2 regions of the Brevibacillus sp. NPDC058079 genome follow, and region 2 is predicted to be linked to the other one. Evidence: riboswitches for the same ligand, from Rfam matches in the RefSeq annotation. Region 2 holds a riboswitch; the other holds the start of a gene.
What was found. Region 2 has a riboswitch for thiamine pyrophosphate ahead of thiS (sulfur carrier protein ThiS). Riboswitches for the same ligand answer to the same signal wherever they lie in the genome.

Region 1: linked by a shared signal. The riboswitch ahead of thiC (phosphomethylpyrimidine synthase ThiC) and the one ahead of thiS (sulfur carrier protein ThiS) in region 2 are both predicted to bind thiamine pyrophosphate.

Annotation. Positions count from the first base shown of each region.
Region 1 is NZ_JBHVSO010000002.1:201,806-206,019, forward strand. It holds gene ku (non-homologous end joining protein Ku) at 1-171, shown strand, start outside; gene ACFVS2_RS07575 (cation diffusion facilitator family transporter) at 230-1,111, opposite strand; TPP riboswitch at 1,362-1,474, shown strand; gene thiC (phosphomethylpyrimidine synthase ThiC) at 1,624-3,378, shown strand; gene ACFVS2_RS07585 (hypothetical protein) at 3,394-3,564, shown strand; gene ACFVS2_RS07590 (DUF1904 family protein) at 3,613-3,942, opposite strand.
Region 2 is NZ_JBHVSO010000001.1:1,143,996-1,148,209, forward strand. It holds gene tenA (thiaminase II) at 1-158, opposite strand, end outside; gene ACFVS2_RS05170 (acetylornithine deacetylase) at 166-1,461, opposite strand; gene ACFVS2_RS05175 (thiazole synthase) at 1,454-2,227, opposite strand; gene thiS (sulfur carrier protein ThiS) at 2,233-2,436, opposite strand; TPP riboswitch at 2,636-2,746, opposite strand; gene kapB (kinase-associated lipoprotein KapB) at 2,788-3,171, opposite strand; gene ACFVS2_RS05190 (alanyl-tRNA editing protein) at 3,205-4,214, opposite strand, start outside.

The DNA.
Region 1 (4,214 bases), on a different contig from region 2:
CCCATCAAAATCGAGCCTGAACCGACTCCGTCAAAGCCTGCGCGAAAACGCACCACTGCTGCCTCCTCGTCCGAAAAAGAACAGGCATCGCAAAAGGAGACCGCAGCTAGTCCGAAAAAGACTACGTCTACAACCAAAACACTACGCAAAAAGAAGGCTACCCCTGTTTAATTGCACCTAAAAAAACCTGCCCACTATGGACAGGTTTTTTGCATGCACATCATGAAATCTAGTTTGGAACCATCTTCCTGCATGGTTCAATATGGATATGAACGGCGTTAATGCGGTGAATCTTGCGCATCTGTTCTTCAATTTTCTCTGTGATGGTGTGGCTCTCCACCACATTCAGACCTGGATCTACATGGATCACAACATCCACCAGCACGCTGCTGCCATGGTAGCGGGCTTTGATGTCACTGATATCCTTAACTCCCGAAATCGAGGAAATAGTAGCCCGCAGGTCCGCAAGCTCACTTTCGTCAAAGCCATCTGTCAAACGGTGAGTTGCTTCCCTGAAAATGTCCCAAGCAGTCTTCAAGATGATGAGACCAACAACAAAAGCAGCTAAAGGATCAAGCCAGTGCAATTGAAATTGTGCGCCAGCTACCCCGATAAACGTCCCAATACTGACGAATGCGTCTGAACGGTTGTCAGCGGCCGCTGCATTTAGTGCTTGGCTGTTTGTTTTAATGGCGAGCTTTTTATTATAGCGATAGACGAAAAGCATAATGACTGCAGTCGCAAGTGCTGTCCACCCTGCCAACAGGTCAGGAGCCGCATGCTTTGGGTCCAATAAGGATGGTACGGCATTCGTAACGACTTGAACTCCGACAAATAGCATAATAAATGATGCGACAAGTGCTGAAATCGTCTCCGCCCGAAAATGACCATACGGGTGATCTTTATCAGGTGGTTTCCTTGCAATACGAAGCCCGATCAAAACAGCAATTGATGCGACGACATCCGTTGAGTTGTTAAGACCGTCGGCCATTAAAGCTTCCGACGCGGTGACATACGCAACTCCTATTTTTAATACAGAGCAGAATATGTAGGCGAAAATACTTACCCACGCTCCACGTTCTCCTTGTTTTAGATCCGAATAGACATCCATACCTCATCACCTCAAAAATACTTCTCCAATCTGCTTCAACAACGAGAAAAATCAAAGCGCTGGAAGCAGTTGCTTTTTTTTCGAACTTCATCGTAACAGATAGGATTCATGTGGGTCTACAGAAACAGTTTTAGTCCGATTCATGAGAATAGGGGGAAGGAAAATGTGTTGCACACCCGCAATTTTTTCACTGGAAAATTTTCCTTGAAATTAAATGGACTTCCCGTTATCCTATTCTTGCAATCCAAAATAAAAAAAGCACGGGAGCTTGGAAATCACCAGGCTGAGAGGATGGTACTGTGCCATCGACCGTTGAACCTGAACTGGGTAATGCCAGCGGAGGAATGTCATATACGACACGAAAAGATACGTGTATCTTTAGGATACCCGTTTCTTCTCTACTCTCGCGTTGGCGTCGCATGTTGTTTATGCGGCGCTTTTTCGTGGGATGTTTCTTTCGCCTCCCTAAACGGTTCTCGCTTTCGTGCAACCAAAACAAGGAGGTTTTTCTTATGTCATTGGTGTCATCTTTTCCAGGCAGTCGCAAAGTATACGAAACAGGTAGTCGCGCGGACATCCGTGTCCCGATGCGCGAGATTTCCCTTCATCCTACCGAAGGATTGTCTGGCTCCACACCCAATCCCCCTCTTCGCGTGTACGATACGAGTGGCGAGTATACCGCAACGGGTTACGTTCCTGACATTGAAGCAGGACTGCCCTCCATCCGCCACAAGTGGATCGATGAGCGAAATGATGCGGAAACGTATGTCGGTCGCGAACCACAACTAGTTGACGACGGCATCCGAAACGAAGAAAAGGCAGCCACCCTCCCTACTTTCCCTCGAGAGGGCTACGAACCAAAACGGGCAAAGCCAGGGAAAAATGTTACCCAGCTTCATTATGCCCGAAAAAATATCATCACACCTGAAATGGAATACGTTTCCATTCGCGAGGGTGTCTCCCCTGAATTTGTGAGGGCAGAAATCGCCGCTGGACGTGCGATCCTCCCTTCTAACGTCAATCATCCTGAAAGCGAGCCGATGATCATTGGCCGCAACTTTCATGTCAAAATCAATGCCAACATCGGAACGTCAGCTGTCAGCTCTTCGATGGAAGAAGAAGTTGAAAAAATGATTTGGTCGGTCCGTTGGGGTGCCGACACCATTATGGACCTCTCCACGGGAAAACATATCCACACCACACGGGAGTGGATTATCCGCAACAGTCCCGTTCCAGTCGGTACCGTCCCGATTTATCAAGCACTTGAAAAAGTAAATGGGAAAGCCGAGGATTTGACATGGGAGGTTTACCGAGACACCTTGATTGAGCAAGCAGAACAAGGCGTTGATTACTTCACGATTCATGCTGGTGTTCTATTGCGCTACATTCCTATGACAGCTAACCGTGTTACCGGTATCGTCTCTCGCGGTGGATCGATTTTGGCCGCATGGTGCCTGGCCCATCATGAGGAAAACTTCTTGTATACGCATTTCGCTGAAATTTGCGAAATTCTGAAGGCCTATGACATTTGTGTATCTCTCGGAGATGGACTACGTCCTGGCTCTATCGCGGATGCGAATGACGAGGCGCAGTTCGCAGAGCTTGAAACATTGGGAGAACTCACAAAAATTGCGTGGGAACACGACGTACAAGTCATGATTGAAGGCCCTGGTCACGTCCCGATGCATCTCATTCGCGAAAATATGGATAAACAGTTATCTATTTGCCATGAGGCTCCTTTTTACACACTTGGGCCACTCACGACAGACATCGCTCCCGGCTATGATCACATTACTTCAGCGATTGGCGCCGCCATGATTGGATGGTTCGGAACAGCGATGCTCTGCTACGTAACGCCCAAGGAGCACCTCGGCCTACCCAACAAAGAAGATGTCCGCAACGGTTTAAACGCATACAAAATCGCAGCGCATGCCGCTGATCTCGCAAAAGGACATCCGCGGGCAAAACAACGAGACGACGCCTTATCCAAAGCTCGTTTTGATTTTCGCTGGAACGATCAATTCAATTTGTCTTTGGACCCAGAGCGCGCCCGTGAATATCACGACGAAACATTGCCAGCAGAAGCCGCCAAATCCGCTCATTTTTGTTCCATGTGCGGACCTAAATTTTGCAGCATGAAAATATCGCACGACATTCGTCACATCGCCAATGAACAAGGGGCTGCCCAAGATCCCACCATTCTTGCAGGGATGCAGGATAAATCCCGTGAGTTCCGCGAACAAGGAAGCCGTTTGTACCAGTCGTAATGAAGGGGGATGCCTATGGAGGAAGCCAGTCGTTTACGAGAAGAGATCATTCGATTAGAGGCTGAGCTAGAGCAATCTAAACAACAATTGCGGCTGATTCAACAGGACTGCAGCCACGTCTATATCGAAACTCCACTTACGCGAACATGCTCCAAGTGCCTGCAAACCGAAAGCCTCTACTATTAATAGAAAAAGGTCGAAATCCCGTTTGAGGATCTCGACCTTTTTTCTTGCTTATTTCGTCATTCCGACTTGCAACGGAAGTCCTTCTTTATAATAGAGAGAAGGCGATAGCAGAATGAAGAAAATATGGACATGTAGAAAGCCTTGCTTCTTCAAAATGCCGTGTATGGCACTAGCAATCGCGTCATGTTGCTTTTGTTCACGCGGAAACATCATGATCTCTACAGACAAAGGACTGTTCGTCAATTGATCTACCTGAAGCAGCTCCAATTTCACCTTTTCCTGAGCGACCTCAGCAATTTTGGAAAACTCTTCTATAAGAATCTGAGAAATGGGCTCTATGTCTTGCTTCGCAAAGCCTTTAAACCGAAGAAACGGCAAGTCAATTCCTTCTTTCGTAAATAAGTTCGCACAGTCATTATAAACAAGTCTCTAATTATATATCAATGAAAAAAGGATTAAAGAAAGTGAACAACAAACATTCCCAACCCGAGCGAGACACAAAGAGGGCCATATCAGAGAGTAGCTTCCTTCCCATGAGGTGTGGTGGACGTACCACGGAAGGAGGAAGCAACTCAACCAGATACAGCCCAATGCGCTAACCGATCAGTTCTTTTAGATACAAGTAGTATAGCTCGAATTCAATACTTAAT
Region 2 (4,214 bases):
GCGTAATCAATCAGATAGATGTAGTCTTGTTTCATGTAATATTTGAATGCACCAACGGGCAGGCTGCCATCGCCGAGTCCGGTGACGAAAGGATGTTGATGAACACGCTCCCAGATTGGGGCTACACTTTTTCTTAAACGCTCTGTAAAGGTTGTCATGCGATACTCACTCCTTCGCTTCCTTTGGGGTATTGCACCAGGTGGCAATAAATCGGGCCATGATCTGGGCAAAATGTACAAGCTGGTCAGGATCAATCGATTCATCTACGGCATGTGCATGCGTTAACTCACCTGGTCCAAATAGTACAGCCGGAATGCCTCCATGCGCAAACCAGCCTGCATCGGTCACCGTAGGCGACATATTAACGATAGGCGCTTGATGCATGTGACTTTCATATGCGGATTGCAGCGTTGCCAACCCCGGATGTTTCGTATCCAACTCCAGTGAAGGGAAGATTTCACCGCGCTCCTCAATCATCGAGCGTCCACCCCACCGGAATGTTGGAGGATTGTCTCTCAGCCAAAGATCAGCTGCAGCTGCACGCCCGACGTGATCCTCGATCTCTCGAATAATCTCTTCGTGGGATTCGTTCGGATAAAAATGAACGGTAATCCATAGAGCGCAACGGTCTGCGATGAACGCAGCGTGACGACCTCCCTCGATGACTGCGGGATTGATCGTATTACTGCCTGCCGGGAAGCCTGGGTAGGACTTCATGACAGCCCAGTCCCGCTCCAGCTCCTGTAGTGCGGTGATCACCTTCGTCATTTTTTCAATGGCAGAAGCTCCCCGAACGCGTCCGCCTGCATGAATCGTCTGTGCGCGCATTCCATCATGCAGCGTCGTCGGACTCTCAATCGTGATCCAGCCTGTAATGACCCCACCCTGCCCTTGCATTTGGAGATTGCTCGTATCCACTACAACGGCGTAGTCAGCCTGATAGCCACGCTCAATAGCGACCAATGTCCCCGCTTCACCTGCTTCTTCTCCGATGACGGATTGAAAGAGCAGATCACCTTGGAGCTCGATTCCGTGTTCGCGCAGTATTTGGATCGCAAACAAGCTCGCTGCGAGTCCACCTTTCATATCAGCAACACCACGGCCGTACAAGCGCCCATCCTTGCCATGTGTCAGAGCAAAAGGTGGATAGATCCACCCCGTGTCATCTCCGACTTCAGCCACATCGATATGCCCGTTGACAATCAAGCTGTTTGCCTGTGAAGAGGCACTCCCTGATAACCGACCGACGATATTGTCGTCTCCTGGATATACCGTCCAGCGATCGACCTCGAATCCCATCGCTTGCAGTCTGTTGGCAATTACTCCTTGTGCGGCATCGCTGTTTCGCGCGGGAGGACTCACAGTCGGATGAGAAACGAGCTCTGCCAATAAAGTGAATAGCTCTTCTTTGCGGCTGGCAATCGATTCTACCGCTTCTGTCAGTCGATCCACGCTACTCAATCATCCCTTCAGTCGGGCTGCTTGCTGACGCGTAACGTTTTTTCGCGATACGGCCTGCCAGGAAGCCTTTGCGACCTGCTTCTACTCCGAGCTTCATCGCTTCTGCCATCAGGACAGGATTGTCAGCGAGTGCGACTGCTGTATTCAACAAGACACCGTCAGCACCCAGCTCCATCGCTTTCGCGCAGTCCGCTGGCGAGCCAATTCCTGCATCCACGATTATCGGTACTTTGGCATCCTCGATAATAAAGCGGAGGTTGTTTTCGTTGACAATCCCTTGTCCGGAACCAATTGGTGACGCACCTGGCATAACCGCATGCACGCCAACCTCTTGCAAATGTCTAGCAAGGATCGGGTCGTCATTGGTGTAGGTCAGTACGATAAAGCCTTCTTCTACCAAGATTTTCGAAGCCTCGAGCGTGCCAATCGGGTCAGGGAGAAGTGTTTTCGGGTCTCCAATGACTTCGACCTTGATCATGTCACACAGGCCAGATGCTTTAGCTAAACGGGCAATGCGCACTGCTTCTTCTGCTGTATAGGCACCTGCTGTATTTGGTAACAGGGTGAATTTTTTCAAATCGAGTTGTTCCAAAAAGTTCGGTTCTTGCGGATTTTCCAAATTCAAGCGACGAATCGCAAATGTCAAAATTTCTGCTTCCGACACCTCTACTGCTTTCCCTTGTGTATCCAAGTCAGCGAATTTACCTGTCCCGAGAAGCAAACGGGAGCGAAACTCGTAAGGTCCAATTTTCAATGTATCCATCATCATGATCATCCTCCTCCGACAAAATGAACGATTTCTATGCGATCTCCGTCTGCAATCGGTGTTTGTTCGTACGCTGAGCGGTCAATAATTTCACCATTTCGCTCTACGACGACAATCTTCTCTTGCAGGGAATAAGAAGCGAGCAAGGCCCGCACTGTCGTGATCTCTTCCGCCAACTCTACTTTTTTCCCATTCAGCTGAACAATCATTGATTACCTCCTTCTTCTGGAAAAAAAACGGCTTCTCCCACCTGCCTGAGTCGATTCAGACAAACAGAAGAAGCCGTATACCCATCCCATCTCACGGGACGAATGGCATAAAAAAACCATCCGCCTCGGATGGTTGAGTGTGGTCTTATCATGCATGCACGCAAACAAGCATAGTTCCGCTCGGATGCGACACGTGATACTGATTCCAAATACCTCTTCCTCCGCTGGCATGACCCAGGTCAGGTTCAACGGTCAGTAACACACTCGTTACAATCTCAGCCAACGTTGCTTGGCTCCCGTTTGGTAGTAAAGCTATGCAATTGTCGTACATTCGAGTACTACAGTACCACTCTATTTCGTGTTTGTAAAGGCTTCCTTGTGCATCTTTTCCAGCTCAACGAGACAACGCTCTGCCCAAGCTGCCATTTTCGCAAGCTTTTCCATTTCTCTCTCCATCGCCTGGCGCACAGATTCCTTGTAGTCTGGAATCGCGCCATTATAGCGAATGACACCTTGGACAGGCGTCATGAATTTTTCCATGTAAGAGAGTGCTGGACGCTGGTGAAACAGCGGCACCTCTACTTCGTAGGAAGAATGCAAATCGCCTTGAGTGGGGTATTTGGTAACTGCCAACACTTTTACCAGCAGCTTCGAATCGTGGATTTCCAATACTTCTGTAATATATTCACCCGTTCGCTGCGTAACGCGAACGATATCTCCCGGATTCCAGTTCATCGCGGATTCCTCCTTTTATTAAATCGAGTTCATCTACATTAGTAAGGCTTCCAGCAGTTTGCGAGCATGCAGCAATACTTCTTCCGCATCCACTACTGACTGACCGCCACCCTGTGCCATGGCAGGATTTCCCCCACCTTTTCCGTTTATGACCGGCAAAGTTTCTTTCAACACTTGATTGATGGCTACGTTGACTTCTTGCCCACGAGCAAACACGACTTGCATTTTGTCCTCGGTAGTAGCAGCCAATAGGCAAATCGCATCTGGCGCCAGAGCAGTAGCCAGCTGTGCGAACTGTTGAAGCTGTTGAATGGTTTTGTCTGTGAAGGTACGCATAATGAGGCGAGAATGACCGAGTTGGCTAGCAGCAGATAGTTGTTGATTGACTTCCACTTCTACGAGCTGCTTATCCACTTCTGCCAATTTTGCCTTCAAGGCGTCGCGTTCAACAAGGAGGCGTTCCGTCTGTGCGATCAGTTCCCCTTCATTGGTAGCGAGCAGTTTCGCCGTATCTCGAACGACAGCTTGCTTTTGGTTATAGTCCCGCAAAGCTCGCCAGCCACAGATGAATTCCAGACGAATGTTTCCGCGATGTCGCTCCCAGCCCAAGATCTTGATCATCCCGACTTCGCCCGTACGCGCTGGATGAGTTCCTCCGCATGGGTTGTAATCAAAATCAGGTATCATCACGACGCGAATATTTTCAGTAACGGTCGGCTGTTTTTTCAAGGGCAGCGTTGCCAACTCCTCGTCATCAACGAACCGCGCAATGATGGGGTGGTTTTCCAGAACAATCTGATTCGCTCGCTTTTCTACCTTCTCCCATACATCTGCTGTCAACTCATCCAGTCGTACATCAATGGTGACACGCTCTTTGCCCAAGTGAAAGGCAACGGTTTCCGCTTGCACGACTTCCAGGAAGGACGCAGATAAAATGTGTTGGCCAGCATGCTGCTGCATGTGGTCGAAGCGGCGATCCCAATCGATGTGACCCGTTACTTCCGCTATGCTTTCGGACAAGGGAGCTTCCAGTCGGTGACGAA